DNA from 3 places in the Streptomyces sp. NPDC058470 genome. Region 2 is predicted to be linked to each of the others. Evidence: riboswitches for the same ligand, from Rfam matches in the RefSeq annotation. Region 2 holds a riboswitch; each other region holds the start of a gene.
The links. Region 2 has a riboswitch for cyclic di-AMP ahead of ACFWP7_RS01460 (LysM peptidoglycan-binding domain-containing protein). Riboswitches for the same ligand answer to the same signal wherever they lie in the genome.

Region 1 (3,267 bases), on a different contig from region 2:
TGGGCGAGGGTCTTCTCGAAACCGTCGGTGGCCTGGGCGGCGAAGTCCTCCTCGTCGATCAGCTCGTTCTTCAGGTTCGAGATCTTGGCGCTGAAGGACTTCGGCGGGAAACGCTTCGGATCGAGGTCCAGGTCACGGCAGACCAGGGCCATGAGCCGCTTGCTGTCGGCGGCGTCGTAGATCGAGAACGACGAGGTGAAACCGAGCCTCTTGCTCTCGCGGCGCAGGATCCGCACGCACGCGCTGTGGAAGGTCATCACCCACATGGCGTTGGCGCGCGGGCCGACGAGGTGCTCGACGCGCTCCTTCATCTCGCCCGCGGCCTTGTTGGTGAAGGTGATCGCGAGGATCTGGCCGGGGTGGACCTGGCGCTCGCCCAGCAGATAGGCGATCCGGTGCGTGAGCACGCGGGTCTTGCCGGAGCCCGCACCGGCCACGATGAGCAGAGGGGAGCCGGAGTGCGCCACGGCCGCCCGCTGGTTCTCGTTCAGCCCGTCCAGGAGCGCGGCCGCGTCCACGACGGGGCGCGGGGCGCCGTCGCGGTAGTACGCGTCGCGGCTCGGCGGCACGTCGAAGCGGCCGCCGAACAGGTCGTCCGGAAGCGGCTCGGCCGTCCCGTCCTCGGGCGGCGGGGGCTCTTCCTCATGCGCCGCCGAGGGCTTGAGGTCCGCCAGGAAGCTGTCATCAAAGAGGCTGCTCATCGCTCTCCGAGTCTAGGCGGCCCCACTGACACCCCGCCGCCACCCCGAAAACTCGACCGGAACTCGTGACGGTACTCAGCGGCCGAGGGGCCCTCCAGGCCCGACGGCCCTCCGGAACCGCACCGTCACAGCCTGCGACCAGCCAGGCCCAAACGCACGCCTTCCCCGCCGTACGCCCTCCCGTCGTACGAATTCCAGCCCGTACACCTTCCCGCCCGTGCACATTCCAGCCGTACGAGTTCACGGCGACGCCCGCCGGGGCAGCACCCCGCCGCGACCGCCCGAAAGAGAGCGAGGACATCGCCCTCCGCGCAACTCACCCGATACCCCGCCGAATTGACGAGGGGTGACGAACCTCATGACTATGGTCACGAAAATGTATCGGGCATTTCGAACATCAACCTTCACAGAAGCCGCACGAGTTGGCTAGCGTGCTGATCAGGCCGCCCGACCCCCACCGGCGAACGTCGCCGGGCCGCGGTGGCCTCCGCCGAATTCGGTGCGCCCTCGTGGCAGCCGGAACCGGGGACCCACCGAACTTGGGGTGAATCGGTCCAACTGCCTTGTCGGGCAGAGACCGTAGGGCAACCCTTCCGAACCACCCGCCCGAACCCGACAGCTAACCCGGTAGGCGGATGATGGAAGGAGTCGCCTCCCTTGGCGTCGCAACGCAAATGGTTCCCGGGTTCGCGCGTGGCGGGCACGGCCCCCGTTCTCGCCACGGCGGCCCTCACTTCGGTGGCCCTGCTCTCCCAGACGGCGAACGCCGCGCCCTCCGAAGAGTCCGAGCCGAGCCTCGAAGAGGTCGAGAAGAAGGTCGACGACCTCTACCGGCAGGCCGAATCGGCCACCGACAAGTACAACGCGGCCAAGGAGAAGACCACCAAGCAGCGCAAGAAGGTCGACACCCTCCTCGACGACGTCGCCCAGCGCACGGAGAAGCTCAACACCGCGCGTGAGGAGCTGGGCTCGGTCGCCGCGACGCAGTACCGCACCGGGGCCGCGACCCCCGACGCCGGCTCTCTCCTGCTGGCGGACAATCCGCAGGACTACTTCGACCAGACCCAGCTGATGAGCCGTCTGACCGAACGCCGGAAGGCGGCTGTCGACGACTACGTCACGGAGCAGGCCGCCGCCACCGAGACGCGTACGGAGGCCTCCCAGAGCCTGGAGACGCTGACCACCTCGCAGAACGCCCTGCAGGCGTCCAAGACCGATGTCCAGCAGAAGCTCGCCAAGGCGCGCGAGCTGCTCTCGCAGCTGACCGTCGAGGAGAAGGCGCGGCTCGCCGCGATCGAGGAGGAACAGCGCAGGGCGGCCGAGCGCGAGGCGGCGGAGCTGGCGCAGCAGCAGGCAGCCGCCGCGGCACAGGCGGCCCAGGAGTCGTCGTCGAGCGCGACGACCGGCACCTCCTCCGGCTCGGCCACCACCGCCGACGCCGCGTACGCGACGAAGGCCGCCAAGGCCCTCTCGTACGCCCGCGGCCAGGTCGGCAAGCCGTACGTCTGGGGCGCCACCGGCCCCGGCTCGTATGACTGCTCGGGCCTCACCCAGGCCGCCTGGAGGGCCGCCGACGTCACCCTCCCGCGCGTCACCTACGACCAGGTGACCGCCGGCACGACCGTCTCCCTCTCCGAAGCCCAGCCCGGCGACCTGGTCTTCTTCTACGGCGACGTCAGCCACGTCGGCCTCTACATGGGCAACGGCATGATGATCCACGCCCCGAAGCCGGGCGCGTACGTCCGCGAGGAGTCGATCTTCTACGACGGCGAGTCGGCCATCCACAGCGTGGTACGGCCCGCGTAATCCATCGCCCGCGCGACACCTTCCGCAGGGCACGCACGCGCGTGGAGCACGTTTTCGTGTTCCACGCGTGCGTGCCCCGCGTTTTCCTCTCCCCCGCGCGCGTGCCCCGCGGGCAACCCACCCGAAGATCCTTAGCATCGGGCCCATGCCAGCCATCTCCCAGCCCCGCACCTGGTGGGCCGAGTGGCCGCCGGCCGCCGGCGCCGCCGTCATGGCGACCGGCACCATCTCGCTCGGGTTGCATCTGACCGGCTACGAGACGCTGTCCCGTGCCGCACTGGCCCTGGCGTCCGTCGCCTGGCTCGCGCTCGCCGCGGACTTCGTCGTACGGCTGGTACGGGACCGGTCGCGCTGGGCGACGGAGGCGAGCACGCCCCCCGCGCTCACCGCCGTCGCGGCGACGACGGTCCTCGGCATGCGGCTGTCCGCGCTGGGGTGGCAGGAGGTCGCCGAGGCCCTGCTGGCGCTGTCGGCCGTGCTGTGGCCGGCGCTGCTCCTCGTCGTCGTACGGCACTGGAGTCGTCGTATGCCGGGCGAGGTGTTCCTCGTGTGCGTGGCCACGCAGGGGCTCTCCGTGCTGGGCGCCACGCTCGCCGCGGCCATGGGCGCGAACTGGCTCGCGCATGCCGCGCTGGTGCTGTTCTGGCTCGGGATCGTGCTCTACGGAGTGGCGTTCGCGCGCTTCGACATCAGGGAGGTGGTGACGGGCGCCGGGGACCACTGGATCGCGGGCGGCGCGCTCGCCGTCTCGGCGCTGACC
Region 2 (3,267 bases):
CTACGCGGCCGTGGACCAGGACGGGGTGGACGGGCTCACGCTCATCGAGCCGGGGTATGTGATGCCGCATCCGACGCTCCCGGCGGTGCGGGTGCAGCGGCGAGACGACCTGTGGGCGGAACCGATCAGCAAGGTGTTGCTCCGTCACCCCTCCTTGTCCGACGACGAGTTGGCGATGACGGCGCGTGCGGTGGCCGGTTCGCTGGCGACCGTCACCATGTCGGGGCCGGGGACGGTCGAACTCCAGCCATGCGGCGTGACCAAGGCGACGGGCCTGGCCCTCGCCGCCCGTCACCTCGGCCTCACCTCCTCCGCCACCATCGCTTTCGGCGACATGCCCAACGACATCCCGATGTTCGACTGGGCCGCGCGGGGCGTGGCCATGGCCAATGCCCACCCGGAACTGAAGGCGATGGCGGACGAGGTGACGCTGTCGAACGAGGAGGACGGGATCGCGGTGGTGTTGGAGCGGCTCTTCGGGTAGCGGCCCTGGGTGTCCGGCTCGGATGTCCGGCCCGGTTGTCGGTGCGTCTGCTCTTGGCGGGTGCCTGTGCCCGGTTGTCGATGCGCCTGCCCGGTTGGCGGGCGGCTGTCGGTACGGCTGCCCGGTCGGCGGTGTGTCTGCCCTGGGTGCCCGCTTGCCCGGGGCAGACCCCACCCACAGTCATAGGTCCGAACTGCCCCGTCAGTAGGCCCCGTTGACGTTGTCGATCGAGCCGTACTTCGCCGCGGCGTAGTTGCAGGCCGCCGTGATGTTCGCGACCGGGTCGTAGGGGTCCATCGACGTGCCGGCCACGTGGTAGGCGGCGAAGGTCGGGTCGATGACCTGGAGAAGGCCCTTGGAGGGGGTGCCTGCGGCGGCGTTGGAGTCCCAGTTGTTGATGGCGGCGGGGTTGCCCGCGGACTCGCGGATGATGTTGCGGTAGATGCCGTCGTAGGTGCCCGGAATCCCGGACTGGGCCATGACGGCCAGGGATTCCTTGATCCAGCCGTCGAGATCGTTGCTGTAGGTCGCGGGAGCCGCCGCGGACTTGGTGGTCGAAGCGGTCGACTGCGCGGACTTCGTGGACGTCTGGGTGGTTTTCGTCGTGCCCACGGTCAGAGTGGTGCCCGGGCGAAGCAGCGCCGGGTCGGAGCCGATGACCGCGGCGTTGGCCTTGTAGAGCGCCTGCCAGCCGGCGTCCTTGGTGTGCTCCCGCGCGATCTTGGACAGGGTGTCGCCCGAGACGACCTTGTACGTGACGAGCTTGACGTCGGGGACGGCGGCCGGAGCGGCCTTCGTCGCGGCGGTTGCCTGAGCCGGGACGCTGGTCGCGGTGGCGGCGTGCGCGCCGGTCGCGCTCACCAGGGGGAGTGCGAGGGCGGCTCCGCCCGTTCCGGCGGCGACCATGCCGCGGGTGAGGTGGCTGGTCCTGGGGCGGCGGTGCTTGCCTCGTGCGGGCATGACGAAATTCCTCTCCGGCGCCTGCGAGGTGAGCTGTCGGGTTCGGGCGGGAGCTGCCCGGCCGCATGGGTGGGTGCGGCTTCACCCCTAGCCGTTCCGGTGTCCGGAACGGCGGCTTACCTGGGTCCCCCGCTCCTGCCGTGAGCGTGTGGATGGGTGGGGTTCCGGGCGGCGGCAGGATTCGGCGTTCCGCCTGGATCGACGTGAACGTATGCGAGAGCACATGTCTGGAACAAGGCCCGATTTGACGTCGTAGATCGCTTTCGCCTGCACATAGAACAGGGTGAATCGCCCGATTGTGTCCGGAATATGAAACTCAACTTACCTTTCGCGAATGGGCAATTGCGAGGCATTCCGAGGCGGGCCGAGACGTCGATCTTGTCCGGACGTGACCCATTTCACGCGACCAAGCATGAACAAAGCGGCACCGCAGGCAATCAAGGTGCAATACGGGCAACCTGTGAGGGCTGCCGACCACCGCCCTACCCCGCCGTCCGCGGGATCCTCTTCTCCCACGTCCGGTGGAAAACCACCTCGTCCCCGTCCCGGCAGATCACCTCGTTCGAGGTGATGAAGTCATCGCCGTCGCAGGTGATTTCGGAGCGGGTCTCGACCCTCGCGTCCCAGGCCAACTCCGGGCGGTGCAGACGGATCGACCACGTCGAGCGCGTGCGGGCCGACAGCGGATCCGACTCGTTGATCGTGTACGTCTCCAGCGCGTCCTCCGTGAATTCGAGGCCGTCGGGATAGACGCGGGTGCCGCCGTAACGGGGGTCGACTTCGAGGCGCCACTCGCCCTTGGCCACATCGCGCACGACGAGGCGTTCGGGGCGGGGTTCGTCCAGGGTCGCCGGTACGACCACTCCCAGGGGTTCGGACTCCTCCGGCTCCTCGAAGGCGATCGGGAACGCCGACTGCCTTGCCCGTACGGGGAGTTCGAGCGCGCTGCCCGCAGGGTCCAGGGTGAAGCCCGCCTCCGAGCCCGGCTGGGGCCAGATCCAGGGCCAGTACGCGGAGGAGACCGCGAGGCGGATCCGGTGACCGGGCGGGAACGAGTAACCGATGCCGTTCAGCTCGAAGACCACGTCCTCCGTGGAGCCCGGATTCCAGGGAACCGCCCGGTCACGGCCATGGCGCGCCGACAGGTTCAGTACGCCTCGGGTGACGAGGGTGGAGGAGCCGTCGGGGGCCATGTCGCAGAGCCGGGCGATCACTTGGCCGCGCTCAGCCTCCGACGTCAGCCGCAACCGCACCTTCGGACGGCCCAACACCCATGTCTCCTCCGGGACTTCGAACTCGAAGCACGCCGACCGACCGTCCTCCTCCCGCTGGTCCGGCGGCAGATCCGCGTCGTTCCCGAAGGGGAAGAAGCGGCCCGCGTCGACCCCCGTGTGCTGCGGGGAGCGGACCAGCACCGGTGCGCCCCGGAGGCCGTACGAGATGGGTGTCACGGAGGGGGACGGCCAGGCCCCGTCGCCCACCCAGCGGCCCGGCAAGGTGTCGTACACCGTTGCCGGACGGTGCGAGTCCATGACGTAGGAGCGCAGGAGCGGTTCCGACATGATGCCGGTGTCCCCGTCGCGCAGCCAGTGGTCCCACCAGCGCAGGGTCTCCTGGAGGAAGCCGATCGCGGGGCCCGGCGGCAGGCCTCTGTCGGGGTACTGGTGCGACCAGGGGCCGATGAGACCTCGTACGCGATCCGGTGGCAGGTTCTCGACCAGCCGCAACACCGTGTCGCGGTACGGGTCGTGCCAGCCGCCCACCGCGAGGACGGCGGCTTGGATGGCGCCGTAGTCCTCGCAGACGCTGGCGTGCTTCCAGTA
Region 3 (3,267 bases), on a different contig from region 2:
CCTGCGACGTGAAGACCATCTGCCTCGGGCAGGCCGCGTCGGCAGCGGCCGTGCTGCTGGCGGGCGGCACGCCGGGAAAACGGTTCGCCCTGCCGGGTGCCCGCGTCCTGATCCACCAGCCGTCGTTTCCCGAGCCGATCCAGGGGCAGGCTTCTGATCTGGCCATCCGGGCCGAGGAGTTGACGCGTACTCGGAGGATGCTGGAGGAGATGCTCGTGCGGCACACAGGTCAGAGTCCGGAGCGAGTCGCCGCGGACATCGAACGGGACAAGATCCTGGACGCGCCGGCGGCGCTGGCGTACGGACTGATCGACGGGGTCATCCCGAGCCGCAAGGCTCCTCTGCCCACACCCGGCGCGAGGTGAGCGGCCGATGGTCCCACCCGAACTACCCCCGCTGCCCGCGCTGACGCGCGCGGAAGCCGAGTTGATAGACCGTTACCTGGACGTGGTCGACCTGCTCGGCCGCATCAACCCGGCCCGCCCCGGTGACACCTACCGAGGCCTGAGGGCCGCTCAGGCGCTGGTGGCCAAGGCGACGGCGCTGCGGGACGCCCTCACGCTGATGCATCAGCGGGGCGAGAGCGAGGTGCACGCCCCGACCCTGGCACAGGCGCTGCGCGTCCTGGACGGCGAGCGGCGGGCGGCCCGCGTCGCCCTGCCGCCCGTTGTCGAGAATTGACGCAGCCGCGCAGGTCGGTTGACGCATCCGCCCCCAGGCCGCGGCACACGCCGGTCCCTTGACGCACCCACCCCGGGGTCGCCACACACGCCGGTCCCCTGACGCACCCACCCCCGGGGCCACCGCACACACCGGTCCGTTGACGCACCCACCCCCGGGGCCGCCACACACGCCGGCCCGTTGACGCACCCACGCCCCCGGGGCCGCCACACACGCCGGCCCGTTGACGCACCCACGCCCCCGGGCCGCCGTACACGCCCCTCCGCGAGGCGTCCGGCCCGGGCTTCAAACGGCCCGAATGGTGTACCCCCGGTTGGCGTAGACGCGGGTCATTCCTACGGCGCGGAGAAGTTGCGCAACGCGCGTAGCGTCGATGCGTATCTGAGCCCTCCGTTGCTGGTACGGGCGTCGTCGGACCTCTGGACACTCGCTCGAACGGCCGCGTGTCCACCCGAACGGGTGAGTGGTGAGTAAGCCCACAAATCACCGATTCCGCTCGGATTTTCCGACATCGATGCGTGAAGATCCCTTCCGACGACAAGCCCCCGCCGCACCGGCGGGGCGGTCCGGGCGGACGCCGAGTCCTGCCGCCGCCCGGATGACCGGTCGACAGATGTGCATCGGCAGGAGTGGAGGACCCAGCACGACGGGCCGCCGGAGAGATCCGGGCGGTCCTTGGGGTGAAGCCGCACCACGCGGCCGGGCTACTTCGCCAGCCCGAATCCGACAGGTCATCCTTCACAGGCGGTTGACGAAGGGTTGCGCATGACTGCGCTCAATCGTGTCCCGTCGCTGTGGACGAGGGCCGGGACGGCCTCGGCTCTCACCATCGCCGCCGTGGGCGGCAGCCTCGTGGTCCCGGGCGTCGCATCCGACGCCGAGGCGGCCACCCTGGCGACGAAGGCACTTCACGTCGCGGCTTCCAAGAAGGGCTCCCCGTACAAGTACGGGGCCGCTGGGCCGCGCCGCTTCGACTGCTCCGGGCTCACGCTCTACTCGTACAAGAAGGCGGGCAAGAAGCTGCCTCGTACGGCCGCGGCGCAGTACAACAAGACGCACCATGTCTCCGCCTCGAAACGCAAGGCCGGAGACCTGGTGTTCTTCCACTCGGGCCGGAGCGTGTACCACGTCGGCATCTATGCCGGGAAGGGAAAGATCTGGCACTCCCCGAAGTCGGGGGAGGTCGTGAAGCTCCAGAAGATCTGGACGAAGAGCGTCTGGTACGGGCGGGTCAGCTGACCCGTCCGTGGGGGGTGGCGGCGCACGCCGCCACCCCCTACGGGACGTGAAACAGGGCTTGAAACGGGACGGACCGGTTACTCGTCCACCATGGTGGAACAACGCCCCCGCACGGAGCGCGACGAGAAGCCGCTGGAGCGCGCCGACCGCAATTTCGCCGAGCTCCTCCAGGAACTGCGGGTCACCCAGACCGGCGTGCAGATCCTCTTCGCCTTCCTGCTGACGTTGGCCTTCACCCAGCGCTTCCCGTCGCTCGACACGACACAGCGGGCCATCTACGTCACGACGCTGCTGCTCGCGTTCCTGGCCGCCGCCCTCTTCACGGCGCCCGCCGCCCTGCACCGGGCGCTGTTCCAGCAGAACGCCAAACCCGCCATCGTGCGGGTCGCCTCCTCGCTGACCCACGTCGGCCTGTACGTGTTGATGCTGGCGTTCACCGGATCGGTGCTTCTCGTCGTCGACGTGACGTTGGGGCGCGGCGCCGGGATCGCCGCGGGCGCGGGAACTCTGGCTGTCTGTCTGATGCTGTGGGGCGTCCTGCCCCGGCTGGTGCGGCGCTACGTCACGTCCGCCACCGAGGGCCGAGGAGAAGGATCGGACCCCGCAGAGTGAGCACAGTGCCACTGCCCGTCTCCACGGCCCTCAGGACTCCTGTGGCCCCCCGGCTGTCACCACCGGCTCGGCCGGCGCCGTCCAGGGCAGTTCGATGGAGATGGTCTTGCCGCCTTCACGGGTGGGCCGGACGGTAAGCCTGCCGCCGCACTCCGCGGTCAGCCAGCGGATGATCACCATGCCGCGCCCGTTGTCCTGCTGGACGGCGGCGGGCAGTCGCTTGGGGAATCGCGGGTGGCTGTCGGTGACGCCGAGGCGCAGGTGTTCGTCCCGGTCGAGGCGGACGTCCACTCTGAAGGTGGGTGATTGCCCGAAAGTGTGCTGAACGGCGTTGGTGGCCAGTTCGGACACGATCAGGCGTACGGTGTCGGCGACTTCGGAGTCACTCGGCAGGCCCCATTCCGCCAGCACTTCGGCGACGAATTTCCGGGCCGCGGAGACCGAGGCTGGATCGCTCGGCAGAGTGACGGATGCTTCCTGGTGGTCTGCCATGGCGCGGTCGTCCCTTTCCCACGGGACCGGGGTCCGACACGGAGCGGATGGTTCGAGTACGGTCCCGGACTGGTGCTTCGCGCCAGACTGCCATTACCAGGCCTGTCACGGGTGCGATCCACCGAGATATGCATATATCTGTCGCTCGAAGCGGTGAACTCTGCGACGGAGGACCGTATTTGGGCGGCCCGGAAGGAGTAAGGAGTACGGCCATGCAGAACGGTCCCGCAGTACGCCGCCGCA

Region 1: linked by a shared signal. The riboswitch ahead of ACFWP7_RS11245 (NlpC/P60 family protein) and the one ahead of ACFWP7_RS01460 (LysM peptidoglycan-binding domain-containing protein) in region 2 are both predicted to bind cyclic di-AMP.
Region 3: linked by a shared signal. The riboswitch ahead of ACFWP7_RS08425 (C40 family peptidase) and the one ahead of ACFWP7_RS01460 (LysM peptidoglycan-binding domain-containing protein) in region 2 are both predicted to bind cyclic di-AMP.

What each region holds. Positions count from the first base shown of each region.
Region 1 covers NZ_JBHXMF010000012.1:36,274-39,540, reverse strand. Annotated here, with positions in the region: gene pcrA (DNA helicase PcrA) at 1-701, opposite strand, end outside; cyclic di-AMP (ydaO/yuaA leader) riboswitch at 1,180-1,351, shown strand; gene ACFWP7_RS11245 (NlpC/P60 family protein) at 1,359-2,507, shown strand; gene ACFWP7_RS11240 (tellurite resistance/C4-dicarboxylate transporter family protein) at 2,653-3,267, shown strand, end outside.
Region 2 covers NZ_JBHXMF010000002.1:17,588-20,854, reverse strand. Annotated here, with positions in the region: gene ACFWP7_RS01465 (HAD family hydrolase) at 1-484, shown strand, start outside; gene ACFWP7_RS01460 (LysM peptidoglycan-binding domain-containing protein) at 686-1,444, opposite strand; cyclic di-AMP (ydaO/yuaA leader) riboswitch at 1,448-1,601, opposite strand; gene ACFWP7_RS01455 (CocE/NonD family hydrolase) at 1,927-3,267, opposite strand, start outside.
Region 3 covers NZ_JBHXMF010000008.1:109,483-112,749, reverse strand. Annotated here, with positions in the region: gene ACFWP7_RS08435 (ATP-dependent Clp protease proteolytic subunit) at 1-365, shown strand, start outside; gene ACFWP7_RS08430 (hypothetical protein) at 373-681, shown strand; cyclic di-AMP (ydaO/yuaA leader) riboswitch at 1,279-1,443, shown strand; gene ACFWP7_RS08425 (C40 family peptidase) at 1,447-1,920, shown strand; gene ACFWP7_RS08420 (DUF6328 family protein) at 2,011-2,532, shown strand; gene ACFWP7_RS08415 (ATP-binding protein) at 2,563-3,024, opposite strand; gene ACFWP7_RS08410 (helix-turn-helix domain-containing protein) at 3,237-3,267, shown strand, end outside.